2 regions of the Microbispora sp. GKU 823 genome follow, and region 2 is predicted to be linked to the other one. Evidence: riboswitches for the same ligand, from Rfam matches in the RefSeq annotation. Region 2 holds a riboswitch; the other holds the start of a gene.
What was found. A riboswitch is a leader RNA that binds a small molecule or an ion and turns the genes downstream of it on or off. The one in region 2 is predicted to bind thiamine pyrophosphate.

Region 1 (6,701 bases), on a different contig from region 2:
TCCGGATCGGCTCCGGCCAGCACGTTATGGACGCGCTCCCGCACGCCCTGCTCGTGGCTCGGGTCGAGCTCGGGATAGCGCGTGGTGGGGAAGATCCCCAGGACCTTGCCCTCCTGCTCGCTCAGCACGCCCCGGGCGGCGAGGCGGGTCAGCAGCCGCTTGCGCAGCCTGCCCGCGCGGAGCTTGCCCACCCACCAGTCGGCCTTGCGCGGCCCGCGCTCCTCGGCGATGCGGGCGAGCGTTGCGTCCAGCTCCTCGTCGCCCACCAGGGTGGGATCGACGGGCACGACCTTCGCGCCGTCGAGGTCCACCCGGCGGCGTACGGCCAGGTCCGCGAGCAGGGCCCCGGCCAGGGCGCAGTCGAGCTCCACCGACCCGATGATCGGCTTGCCGGTGTCCTCCCGGTAGGCCAGCAGCAGCACTTCCTCGGCGATCGTCAGTGTCACGGAGTCGAGCCTAACTCGCGGATTACGGCCACAATGAGCCCTTATGGGAATCTCTGCGGACCTGCACGCCATCGGGCGGCCGATGCTGGACGCCCAGCTCGCGCACCCGACCGTACGAGGCATCGCGGCGGGCGACCTGCCCGAGCCGGTCTTCCGGTCGTGGCTGGAGCAGGACTACCTGTTCCTGCTCGACTATGTCCGGGTGTTCTCGCGGCTGGCCTGGCAGGCTCCGGACGCCCACCTCGGCGACCTGGTCGACCTGGCGCACGCGACGTGGCACGACGAGCTCGACCTGCACCGGTCGCTGGCGGCCGGCTTCGGCGCCGACCTCGACGGCGCGGTGAAGGGCCCGGCCTGCGCGGCGTACACCTCGTTCCTGTTGGAGTCGGCGGCGGACTACGGCGAGGGGCTGGCGGCCCTCTACCCCTGCATGTGGGGGTACTCGACGCTCGGCCGGATCCTGGCCGCCGACCCGCCCGCCGAGCCGCGCTACCGGGCCTGGGTGGACACCTACGCCGATCCCGGCTTCGCCGCCCTCGCCGCGCGCATCGCCGTCATGATCGACGAGGCGGCTCCGGACCCGGCGCGCGCCCGGGAGCTGTTCGCCCGCGGGATGGAGCACGAACTCGCGTTCTGGGACGTCCCCTGACCGGCGGGGTTAGTGTGAGGGCATGCCGGAGCTGCCCGAGGTCGAGGCGCTCGCCGAGTTCCTCCGCGAGCACGCCGTCGGCCATGCCGTCATCGGGGTCGACGTGACCGCCTTCCAGGCGCTCAAGACCGTCGACCCGCCCGTCACCGCGCTCTCGGGGCTGCTCGTCACCGGTGTGGCGCGGCACGGCAAGTTCCTCGACGTCGACTGCGACGGCCTGCACTTCGTCACCCATCTGGCCCGTGGCGGCTGGCTGCGCTGGCGTGACGACCTCACCGGCGCGAAACCGGTGCGGCCGGGCAAGGGCCCGCTCGCGGTCCGGGTGAGGCTGTCGCCGGGCGAGGACGGCCGCGCCCCCGGGTTCGAGCTGACCGAGGCGGGCACGCAGAAGCGCCTGGCCGTCTACGTGGTGCGCGATCCGGAGGACGTCCCCGGCATCGCGGGCCTCGGGCCGGACCCGCTCGCCGAGGACTTCACGCCGGACCTGCTCAAGACGATCGTGGGCGGGAGCCGTGCGCAGATCAAGGGCCTGCTGCGGGACCAGAAGGTGATCGCGGGCATCGGCAACGCCTACTCCGACGAGGTGCTGCACGTCGCGAAGATGTCCCCCTTCAAGATCGCCGGAACGCTGACGGACGGCCAGGTCGCCGACCTGCACGACGCGATCGTGAGCACGCTGCGGGACGCGGTCGGGCGGGCCAGGGGGCTGGCCGCCAAGGACCTCAAGTCGGAGAAGAAGTCGGGCCTGCGGGTGCACGGCCGTACGGGCGAGGCGTGCGAGGTGTGCGGCGACACGATCAGGGAGGTGTCGTTCGCCGACTCGTCGCTGCAGTACTGCCCGACCTGCCAGACCGGCGGCAAGCCGCTGGCCGACCGCCGGCTGTCGCGCCTGCTGAAGTAGGCCTGCCGGGAGCGCCCGGTGGAGCGCCGCCCGGAGGAATGATTTGGGCCCTTGTGGACGTGGCTCGCGGATCACCGTGGGTCACAGCTCCCGGCATGGGCCCGGGCATCGGCGGTGTGCCGTCAGAATGGGCGCATGACATTGCCGGAAATCGCCCCCGACGCACTGCCCGAGGACGCGTACCTGCTGGACGTCCGCGAGAACGAGGAGTGGGTGGCCGGCCACGCCCCCGGCGCCGTCCACATCCCGCTCGGCGAGCTGCAGGCGCGGGTGGACGAGGTGCCGCACGACCGGCCGGTGTACGTGGTCTGCCGGGTCGGCGGCCGCTCGGCGCACGCCGCGATGTGGCTCAACCACATCGGCCGCGACGCTGTGAACGTGGACGGCGGCATGCGGTCCTGGGCCGCCGTGGGGCGTCCGATGGTGAGCGAGACCGGTGAGGCGCCCTACGTGGCCTAGGGACAGGGCGGCGTAGGAATACGGTCAAACCAGTGTCATAATCACAAAGACATCATCAATACCCGCGGGAGCTCGGGCGTGACCGGGCTGAGAGGGCGGATCGAACTCGTGCCGCCGACCGCATGAACCTGTCCGGATAATGCCGGCGTAGGGAGCGTGTGATGACTTCTGCCGTCGTCGACGACGCGCACGCGGAGGTTCCGCTCACCCTGGACGAGGAGGCCCCGAGAACCCTGGGCCTGCTCGACCAGGGGGCGTTCTGGGCCAATCTCGGGGTCAGCCTCCTCGGTTTCTCGGGGGCGCTGTTCCTGCTCGACCCACTGGGCGGCAAGCCGCTGACCTTCACCGCGGCGGTGCTCGCCGCCGTCGTCGGCAGCCTGCTGGGGACGGCCATGGTCGGCCTGGCCGCGATCCCCGGCACGCGGACCGGCCGCCCCGCGATGGTGCTGCTGCGCGGCCTGTTCGGGGCCCGGCTCTCGTACATCCCGACCGTGCTGAACATCGTGCAGATGCTCGGCTGGGGCGCCTTCGAGCTGTGGGTCATCGCCAACGGCGCGCAGGCGCTGTTCGGCACCTCGGTGCCGTACGCGGTGTGGGCCGTCGCGGCGGGCGTGCTGACGATCGCGCTGACGATCCGGCCGCTCGGCGCGCTGCGGCTGCTGCGGCGGTACGTCACGGCGGGCGTGGTGATCGCGATGATCTGGCTGTCGGTCGCCCTGTTCGCCAAGGGACCGTCCGTGGGGGGCGGCTCCTGGGACGCCTTCGCCCCGGCCGTCGACTACGTCATCGCGCTGTCGGTGTCGTGGGTGCCGATGGCCGCCGACTACGCCAGGCACTCGCGGTCGAGCGGCGCGGCGTTCACCGGAGTGGTCGCCGGATACACGATCGCCCAGGTGGCCTGCCTGGCCCTCGGCATCGCCGCGCTCGCGCTCGTCGGCAACGACGGGGACAGGGTGTGGGAGCCGTTCGTGGCCGCCCCTCTCGGGGTCGTGTTCTTCGGCATCCTGGTGCTGCGCGAGGCCGACCAGTCGTTCGCGAACGTCTACTCGACGACGGTGTCGATCCAGAACCTGGCGCCGCGCTGGGACCGCCGGGTGATCTCGGTCGTGATCGGCGTGCTCACCACGCTGATCGCGCTGTTCGCCGACGTGAACTCCTACGGCGCGTTCCTGAGCGTCATCGGGGCCGTGTTCGTGCCGATGTTCGCCGTGCTCGTGGTGGACTACTTCCTGCTCGGCGGGGCCGCCCGGTGGAACACGGCCGGGGACGCCCCCTCCCGCTGGCTCATGGTCGTGCCGTGGATCCTCGGGTTCGCGGCGTACTGGATCGTCACCTCCACCCCGACCGTCGGCTGGTGGGACGGGATCTGGACCGAGGTCCGGCTCGCCCTCGGGTTCGTCCACCAGCCCTGGATGAACGCCGCGCTCGCCGCGTTCCTCGTCGCCGCGCTGATGACCGTGGCGCTGTCCCTCCCGGCCCGCCGCCTGCGGTCACGCCGTTAGAGACGGCCGGTTCTTCCCCCGGCCGGCCTCGCGGTCAGAGGGCGCCTTCCAGGCGGAGCAGGTGCTCCTTGGCCGCCGGGCCGCCGGCGTATCCGCCGAGAGAGCCGGGGCCCTCCACCGCCCGGTGGCACGGCAGGAGCAGGCAGACCGGGTTGCCGGCCAGGGCGTTGGCCACCGCGCGGGGCGCCTGCGGCCGCCCGATCCGCTCGGCGATCTCCTGGTAGGTGGTGACGCTGCCATACGGCACGGCCGTCATGAGCTGGATCACCGTACGGCTGAAGCCGGTGACCAGGCGCAGGTCCACCGGAAGGGAGAAGGTGCGCAGCCTGCCCGTGAAGTACGCGTCCAGTTCCCTGCGCAGGGGATCGAGGCGGCGTGGGTCGGGCCCGATGAACGAGCCGACGGCGCGGGAGACCCGGGCGAAGACCCCGTGCTCGTCCTCGTAGGTGCAGGCCAGCACGCCGCGTGCGGTCACCGCGAGGACCAGGCGGCCCACCGGCGCGTCGGTGGTGCCGAAGGCGACCTCGGGCGGGGTCTCGCCGACGTAACCCGGCGAGGTCACGCGGAGCAGGGCTTCGAGGTCCTCGGTGGACATGGGCGCCCCACTTTCTCTTCTCTGCGTGCAGGCAGCGTATCGGAGCGGTCGCGAGGTGACGGAAAACCCCAAGATCAAAAGGTGAAAGAAGGCACGATGGGGACGTGGGTGACAGCAGCGTGGACGGCCGGGCGGCGGACCTCGCCCCCGCGGTTCCGGACGCCGCGATCCCGGACACGGTGGTTGCGGACGCCGTGGTTGCCGACGCCGGGGGTCCGGACGTCGCGGTCTTCGGCGACGCGGCCTTCGGGGACGTCGAGGAGGGCCTCGCGCGTGCGGTCCTGGCCGGCTCCCCCGACGCGATCGTCGCGCTCGACCGTGACCTGGCCGTGCTGAGCTGGAACGCGGCGGCCGAGCGGCTGTTCGGCTGGCCCGCGTCCGACCTGCTGGGCAGGCGGGCCCCGATCGTGCCCGACGAGCTGATGGCCGAGCACAACGCCGTGCTCGAACGCGTACGCGCGGGCGGCCGGGTGTCGCTGACCACCAAGCGCCTCCACCGCGACGGGCGGCTGCTCGACCTGCGGGTGGACACGAGCGCGTTGTGCTCGCCGGGCGGCGTCCTGCTCGGATACGTGAGCGTCTACCACGCCGCCGAGGACGACGACGCCGCGCACGGCAGGATGGTGCGCCGCGCCCGCCTGGTGCGGCGGCTGACCGACGTGGTCGGCGACATCAACGCCGAGCTCGACCTGCCCGTCGTGCTCGACCGCATCGCCGCGAGCCTGACCGAGCTGACCGGCGCCGACGCCGGCGGTTTCGTGTCGATCGAGGGGGAGCGGCTGCGCCTGGTCGGCGTCCACCAGTTGCCCGAGACGCTGCGCGGGGCCACCGCCGGGCTGCACACCAGCCTGGTCGCCAAGCTGCTGCGCACCGGCAAGACCGTGCTGCTCGAGACCGGCCCGGAGGGCTTCCAGGACCTGATCTGGGCGCGCCTGCCCGGCCTGCACACGATCGCCGTCGGCATCGCCGCCGTGGGCGGGCGCCCCTATGGAGCGCTCTACGCGTTGTTCGCCCGGCGCAAGGCGAGCCATCTGGAGCTCGAACTGCTCGAACTGCTCGCCGGGCACGCCGGCATCGCGGTCGCCAACGCCATGGCGTACCAGGACGCGGTGCGGCAGCGCGCGCACGAGCGGGCCGTCTTCGACGCCAGCGCCGACGGCATCGCGGTGCTGGACGGCGCGGGCGCGGTTGTGCGGTGGAACCCGGCGGCGGCCGAGCTGACCGGCCACCCGGCGGACCGGGTGATCGGAGGGCCGCCGCCCTTCCCGCTGCCGGCGCCGGGGGAGAAGCTCACCTTCCAGCTTCCGTCCGGCCGATGGCTCGACGTGCTGTGCGCGGAGATCCGGGAGACGGGGGAGACCGTCGTCGACTTCCGCGACGTCACCAGGGCCAAGGAACTGGAGGAGGCCAAGGACCTGTTCCTCGCCACCACCAGCCACGAGCTGCGTACGCCGATCACGATCGTGCACGGCTTCGCCAGCACGCTCGACTCCCGCTGGGACCACCTGTCCGACGAGGAGCGGCGGTCGGCGGTCCACACGATCGCCGAGCGCGCCCGGTCGCTCGGGCAGCTCATGGACCACCTGCTGCTCGGCGCGCGGGCGGGCGCGGAGGAGTTGAAGGTCAAGGTCGAGCCCTTCGACCTGGCCGCCCGGGTGCACGCGGCGACGCTCGGGCTGCCCGTCCTGTCCGACCGGCACCGGCTGGAGGTGGACATCCCGCCCGATCTCCCCTTCGTGTACGGGGACGCGCTGGCCACCGACATCCTGCTGGCCCAGCTGCTGGAGAACGCGTTCAAGTACTCCCCGGACGGCGGTCTGATCCGGGTCGAGGCATGGCCGGAGGACGACCGGGTCGTGCTGGTGGTGGACGACGAGGGAGTGGGCATCGCGGCGGGCGACCGGGAGCGGATCTTCGAGCGGTTCGTCCAGGCCGACAGCGGCAACCGGCGCAGGTTCGGCGGGGTCGGGCTCGGGCTGTACATCGTGCGCAACCTCGCCCGCGCCCAGGGCGGGGACGTCGCCGCGCTGCCCCGATCCGGCGGGGGAACCCGCATGCGGCTGGTGCTGACCTCGGCAGGATCTTCATCCTGATAAGACAGATCGGAGCGTGGCGTCACCACTTAAGGACTGAACTATTGTCCAATGTG
Region 2 (6,701 bases):
CGCTGTCCGAGCGCGCGGCCCGCGAGGGCTGACGGGACCGGCCGGCTCAGCCGGCGACGGCGGCGGGCACGCTGTGCAGCGCCTGGAACACCTCGCGGGTCGCGCTCGACCGGTTGAAGGTGATGAAGTGGATGCCGGGCGCGCCCTCGTCGAGAAGCTTCTGGCACAGCTCGACGGCGTGCTCGATGCCGAGGCGGCGGACCGCGGCCGGGTCGTCGGCGACGGCCTCGAACCGCTCGGCCACCTCCGGCGGGAACGGCGCGCCGGACAGCTGCTCCGACCGGGCGATCGTGCTCATCTGCGTGACGGGCATGATGCCGGGAATGATCGGGGTGTCGCACCCGTGGGCCGCCACGCGGTCGCGCAGCCGCAGGTAGTCCTCCGCCCTGAAGAACATCTGCGTGATCGCGTAGTCCGCGCCGGCCCGGCACTTCTGCACGAAATACCTGGTGTCCGACTCGATGGTCGCCGACCTGGGGTGCTTGTACGGGAAGGCCGCCACCCCCACGCAGAAGTCGCCCGCCTGACGGATCAGCCGCACCAGCTCCTCGGCGTACAGGACGCCCTCCGGGTGCTTGACCCACTCGTCCAGGGGGTTGCCGCCGCGCGGGTCGCCGCGTACGGCGAGGATGTTGCGGACGCCCGCGTCGGCGAACCTGCCGACGAGATGGCGCAGCTCGCGGATCGAGTGGTCGACCGCGGTGAAGTGGGCGACGGGGGTCAGCGTCGTCTCGTGCGCCAGCCGCTCGACGATGTCCACCGTGCGATCCCGGGTCGAGCCGCCGGCGCCGTAGGTCACGGAGACGAACGTCGGCCGCAGCGCCTCCAGCTCACGGATCGCCCGCCACAGCTGGCGCTCCCCCTCGTCCGTCTTCGGAGGCATGAACTCGAACGAGAACGAGCGCTCGCCCGCCGCCAGCAGTTCGCGGACCGTCGGGACGCGATCAGGAAGCCGCGAGGGCAGACCGAGAGCCATACCGGCAAGGGTACAGCGAGGACGGTTTTCGCGGCCCCCGCGGTCTTGCTATGTGGACGTTTTCCCTAACAGAGTGAGTTAACCCACTTGAAGGGGATCTGATGCTGGGTGTCCGGATCAACCCCGGTTAGTCTCAGAGCATGACCGCTTCCGCCGCCTCGCTCGATTCCATCCGTACGGAGGTGGACCGCGCACTCCGGGAGTTCCTCGACCGGCAGCGACCACACTTCGGTGACCCTCATCTGGCCGCCCTGCTGTCCGCCGCGGAGGACTTCCTGGCGGGCGGCAAACGGCTGCGTCCCGCCTTCTGCCACTGGGGATGGCGTGCCGCCGGGGGAGGCGACGATCCGGGACTGCACACCGCCGCCGCCTCGCTGGAACTCCTGCAGGCCAGCGCGCTCATCCACGACGACGTCATGGACGCGAGCGACGTGCGCAGGGGCATGCCGTCGGCGCACCGCCGGTTCGAGCGGATGCACACCGAGGCGGGCTGGCACGGCTCCGCCCGGCAGTTCGGCGAGGGCTCGGCCGTGCTGCTGGGGAACCTGCTGCTGGTGTGGTCCGGGGAGATGTGGCGCACCAGCGGCCTGGCGCCCGAGGCGATGGCCGCCGCCCAGCCGTTGCACGATTACATGCTCACCGAACTGATGTGCGGGCAGTACCTCGACCTGCTCGAACAGGCGCAGGGCGAGAGCACGTTCGACAGCGCCCTGCGGGTGGCGCTGTACAAGAGCGGCAAGTACTCCGTCGAACAGCCGCTCCGGCTCGGGCTCGTCCTCGCCGCCCGGGCCCGGCACGCCTGGATCGACCGGCTCTGCGTGCAGTACGGCCAGCAGGTGGGCATCGCCTTCCAGCTCCGCGACGACATCCTCGGCGTCTTCGGCGACCCGGCGGAGACCGGCAAGCCCGCCGGGGACGACCTTCGCGAGGGCAAGCGGACCGTCCTGATCGCGCGCGCGCTCGCCTCGGCCACCCCCGCCCAGACGGAGGTCGTACGGGCCCTGCTCGGCGACCCCGGACTGGACGCCGAGGGGGTCGGGCGGCTGCGTACGGTGATCGAGGAGACCGGCGCGCTGGCCGCGTGCGAAGGCATGATCAAGCGCTACCTCGACGACGCGCTGCACGCCCTCGAGCAGGCGCCGATCGAGGAGGAGGCCCGTAAGGCGCTGGCCGCCCTGGCCGTCGCCGCCACGTCCCGCCGCACCTGACGAGACCACACGGCCCGGACCGCCGCCCGCCGCCGGGCCGGCGGGACGGGCCCGGAGGAGACGTTCCGGTCAGAGCGGGACGGCGGACAGCCGGGCCTTGAGCGCGGCTGCGGCGGCGCCGGGGTCGTCGGCCTCGGTCACGGCCCGGACGACCACGGCGCGGCGCACGCCGTGCGCCATCACCTCGTCGAGGTTGCCCAGGTCGATGCCGCCGATGCCGAACCACGGCCGGTCGGCGCCCAGGCGCGCGGCGTGCTCGAGCAGCGCGGGGCCGGGCGCCGGACGGCCGGGCTTGGTGGGCGTGGGCCAGATCGGCCCGCAGCAGAAGTAGTCCACCCCCCGGCTCCACGGCGGCGGCCGACGCCTCGGCCGCCGAGTGCGTGGACCTGCCGATGAGGACATCGGGACCGAGGATCTCCCGGGCCACCGGGACCGGGAGATCGTCCTGGCCGAGGTGCAGGATGTCGGGCCGGGCGGCGTAGGCCACGTCCGCCCGGTCGTTGACCGCCAGCAGCGCGCCGTGCCTGTCGCAGGCCGCGCGGAACACCTCGAGCAGGTCCAGCTCCTCGCGCGCCTCCAGGCCCTTCTCCCTGAGCTGGACGATGTCCACCCCGCCGGACAGGACCGCGTCGAGGAACTTCTCCAGGTCGCCGCGATCCCTTCTGCCGTCAGTGCAGAGGTAGAGCCTGGCCTGCGCGAGCCGCTGTCGCCGGATGTCGTTCACCCGACCACAATGCCATGCGGCGGTACGGTCAGAAGCCGAGGGCCTGGGCCCTGCGCTTGACCTCGGTGTGCCGGCCCTTCACGATCGCGTCGATCGGGGACCCCGGCAGCGAGTCGTCCGGGGTGAACAGCCACCGGATCGACTCCACCTCGTCGTACCCGGCGTCGGACAGGACCGTGAGCGTGCCGGGCAGGCCCTTGAGCACCTCGCCGTCCGCGATGAACACCGCCGGGATCTGCGGCTCGCCGCCGCCCCGCCGGACGCCGACGAGCTTCTTGTCCTTCAGGAGTTGCTTGGCGCGGCCGACGCTGAGTCCCAGCTTCTCGGCGGCTTCCGAGAGGGGGAGCCACTCCCCTACGAGCTGGTCGGTCTCCCGGTCGATCTTCGCAACAGTAAGCGTCACGGATCCACCATTACCACAGGCGAGCTGCCAGGAAACACCTCGATTACGCCATAATGCAGTCGCGGAGCGGCACGGCCGCGTCGGCCACCCGCAGGGGGTCGAGCCGCCGGCCGCTCTCGACGATCTTGCGGCCCTGCACCACGTCGCGCGGCCGGTCGACGGTGAGCACCGCGGCGAGCCGGTCGTCCGCCGTCAGCCAGCACACCGCCCACTTCGCGTCCCTGCGCGGATCGCCGCGCAGCACCATGCGGTCGCCGGCCTCCCGGTGACCGGCGAACTGCACCATGTGACCGAACTGCTCCGACCAGAAGTACGGCACGGGGTCGTAGACCGCCTCCTCGCCCAGCAGGGTGGCGGCGGCCGTGTCGGGGGCCTGAAGCGCGGTGTCCCAGTGCTCGACCCGCAGCCGGGTGCGGAACCTGCGCGACCACCAGTTCGCGCAGTCGCCCACCGCGACCACGTTGGGCAGCGACGTGCGCAGGTGCTCGTCGACCACCACCCCGTCGTCGAGCCGGACCGCCGACCCCTTCAGCCAGTCGACGGCGGGGCGCACCCCGACACCGGTGACGACCACGTCGGCCGGCACCCGGGCGCCGGACATGAGCGTGAGGCCGTCGGCGTCCACGGTGCCGACCAGCGCGCCGAGGCGCAGCTCGACGCCCGCCCGGGCGTACCAGTCGGTGGTGTGGCTGCCCACGGCGGGCCCGAGCGCCACGGCGAGCGGGCTCTCCCCCGCCTCCACCACCGTCACCGTGCAACCGGCCCTGGCCGCCGCGGTGGCGACCTCGGCGCCGATCCAGCCGGCCCCGACGACGGCCACGCGGGCGCCGGGGACCAGCCGCTCGCGCAGCGCGAGCGCGTCCTCGATCGTGCGCAGCACGTGCTGGCGGCCCTCACCGCGCAGGCGGATCGGCGTGGCGCCGGTGGCGATCACCAGGCCGTCGTACTCCAGCTCGCCCTCGGTCGTCTCCAGCACGCCGTCACGCAGGCCCTTGGCCGCCGTGCCGAGGCACAGCCGTACGTCGAGGGCGTCGAGGTCGGAGTCGACCACGGTGGAGTCGGTCTCTCCGAGCAGCACCGCCTTCGACAGCGGCGGCCGGTCATAGGGGCGATGGTGTTCCTCGCCGATGAGCGTGATGCGTCCGGTGAACCCACGGAACCTCAACGCCTCGATGCTTCGCACGCCGGCCAGGCCGGCACCCACCACCACGACGTGATCCACAGCTTGACCATAGATTGTCAACGGGGGCCCTGGCCAACGGGCCCCCCATAACGAGTTGGGCAATTGACGCGCACTTCCGCGGGGGCCCACGTTGTGAAGCCCGCCACTTTCTCATCGCACCACGCGCATCCAGATGTTCGTCGCGTGCGGCACGTGCGTGACGCCGGTCCTTTCGAGCCGCACGCGGGCCCCGCCGGGGCGGGAGAACAGCCGGACGCCGTCGCCGAGCATGACCGGCGCCACGCACACGAGGATCTCGTCGAGCAGGCCCGCGTCGAGGCACTGCGCGGCGACGTCGGCCCCGAGCACGTTGACGTACTTGTCCCCGGCGGCCGACTTGGCCGCCGCGACGGCGGCGCCGAGGTCCGTCACGAAGGTCACGCCGGGCACCGGCGCGGCCGGGACGTCGTGGGTGAGCACGAACTGCGGCCCGCTCCACCCGCCGCCGAACGGCTCACCCTCCTGCGGGGTGTCCCGGTACGGGTCGTCCCCGCGGAAGGTGCGGTTGCCGACGAGCAGCGCGCCGATGTCGCCGACGAGCTCGTCCACGGTCGGGTTGGGCCCGAGGTGTTCGGTCAGCCAGGACATGTCGCCGCCCGGCCCCGCGATGAAGCCGTCCAGGGACATGGTGGCCGAGTACAGCATCGTGGCCATGGGATACCTCCGTCGAGTCGATCCGGGTCGGGCCATCATGCTCCGGCGGGAGGCCCCGGACCCGCCGATCCGGCGATCGGCCGTTTTGGGCGGCGTACTACCCTTGTGGGGGTAAGACGCGCGGGAGCCCGGCGGACCGGGCTGAGAGGAGAGCGTGCGGCTCTCGACCGCCCCGACCTGATCCGGGTAATGCCGGCGAAGGGAGCGCTGTGTCCCACACACCGCCATCCGGCGCGCGGCCCGGCTACGACGTCGTGATCGTGGGCGGCGGGGTGGAGGGCCTGGCCGCGGCCTGGCGCACCGCGCGGCGGGGGCTTTCGGTGGCGGTGGTCGACCCCACGCCCGGAGGCGGCGCAACGCACGCGTCGGCCGGGATGCTCGCGCCGGTCAGCGAGGTGACCTACACGGAGGAGCCGCTGCTGCGGCTCGGCCTCGCGTCGCTGGCGGCCTGGCCGGCGTTCCGGGCGGAGCTGGAGGACGAGACCGGCGCCGACCTCGACTACCGGACCGAGGGAACGCTGGAGGTCGCCCGCGGCGCCGACGACATGGCCTTCCTCGACGACCTCGCGGCCTTCGAGCGGACGCTCGGCCTGCGGGTCGAACGGCTCACCGGGCGCGAGTGCCGCTCCTTCGAGCCGATGCTCTCCCCCTCCGTACGCGGCGGGCTGCTGGCCCGCGACGACGCCTGGGTCAACCCCCGCAGGGTCGTGCGCGCCCTCCTCGCGGCCTTCGAGAAGGCGGGCGGCACGCTGGTGACCGAGCGCGTCGCCGAAATCGACGCCCAGGGGCCCGGCGCTCCCTCCGTACGGCTGGAGTCCGGCGGCGTCGTCGCGGCCGGACAGGTCGTCGTAGCGGCCGGATCGTGGTCGGCTTCCCTGCTGCCCGGCCTGCCGGTGCGCCCGGTCAAGGGCGAGATCCTCCGGCTGCGCGGGCCCCGGGGGTTCCTCACCCGCTGCGTCAGGGGGCTGGTTCACGGCTCCCCCGCCTACCTGGTCCCCCGGGGCGACGGAGAGATCACCCTGGGCGCCACGACCCAGGAGATGGGGTACGACGCGCGGGTCACCGCCGGAGGCGTGTACGAGCTGCTGCGCGACGCCCGCGAGCTGGTGCCCGGCATCACCGAGCTCGAACTCGCCGAGACGACGGCCGGCTTCCGCCCGGGCACGCCCGACAACCTGCCGCTCATCGGCCCGGCCGGGCCGCCCGGCGTGCTCGCGGCGACCGGGCACGGACGCAACGGGGTGCTGCTGTCCCCGATCACGGCCGACGCCGTCGCCGCGTTCCTCACCGGCGACGAGGTGCCCCCGGTCGCCCGGTTCTGCGATCCAGGGAGATTCAGTCAATGAAAGTCACGATCAACGGAGGCGCGGCCGAACTGCCGGACGGCGCCACGGTCGGCGACGCCGTACGGACCCTCACGGCCCTCACGTCCGGGGTCGCGGTGGCGCTGAACGGCGAAGTCGTGAGCCGGAGCGCCTGGGACTCCACCCAGGTCGCCGACGGCGACGGCGTCG

Region 1: linked by a shared signal. The riboswitch ahead of B1L11_RS05270 (cytosine permease) and the one ahead of thiO (glycine oxidase ThiO) in region 2 are both predicted to bind thiamine pyrophosphate.

Annotation. Positions count from the first base shown of each region.
Region 1 is NZ_MWJN01000006.1:56,097-62,797, reverse strand. It holds gene B1L11_RS05290 (GPP34 family phosphoprotein) at 1-446, opposite strand, end outside; gene B1L11_RS05285 (TenA family protein) at 490-1,095, shown strand; gene B1L11_RS05280 (Fpg/Nei family DNA glycosylase) at 1,118-1,996, shown strand; gene B1L11_RS05275 (rhodanese-like domain-containing protein) at 2,132-2,455, shown strand; TPP riboswitch at 2,510-2,626, shown strand; gene B1L11_RS05270 (cytosine permease) at 2,617-3,957, shown strand; gene B1L11_RS05265 (methylated-DNA--[protein]-cysteine S-methyltransferase) at 3,992-4,552, opposite strand; gene B1L11_RS05260 (PAS domain S-box protein) at 4,834-6,645, shown strand.
Region 2 is NZ_MWJN01000114.1:733-7,433, reverse strand. It holds gene B1L11_RS37560 (GNAT family N-acetyltransferase) at 1-32, shown strand, start outside; gene metF (methylenetetrahydrofolate reductase [NAD(P)H]) at 47-976, opposite strand; gene B1L11_RS37550 (polyprenyl synthetase family protein) at 1,117-2,184, shown strand; partial or broken gene thiE (thiamine phosphate synthase) at 2,254-2,908, opposite strand; gene B1L11_RS37540 (Rv2175c family DNA-binding protein) at 2,937-3,311, opposite strand; gene B1L11_RS37535 (NAD(P)/FAD-dependent oxidoreductase) at 3,355-4,533, opposite strand; gene B1L11_RS37530 (dihydrofolate reductase family protein) at 4,645-5,187, opposite strand; TPP riboswitch at 5,298-5,408, shown strand; gene thiO (glycine oxidase ThiO) at 5,397-6,533, shown strand; gene thiS (sulfur carrier protein ThiS) at 6,530-6,701, shown strand, end outside.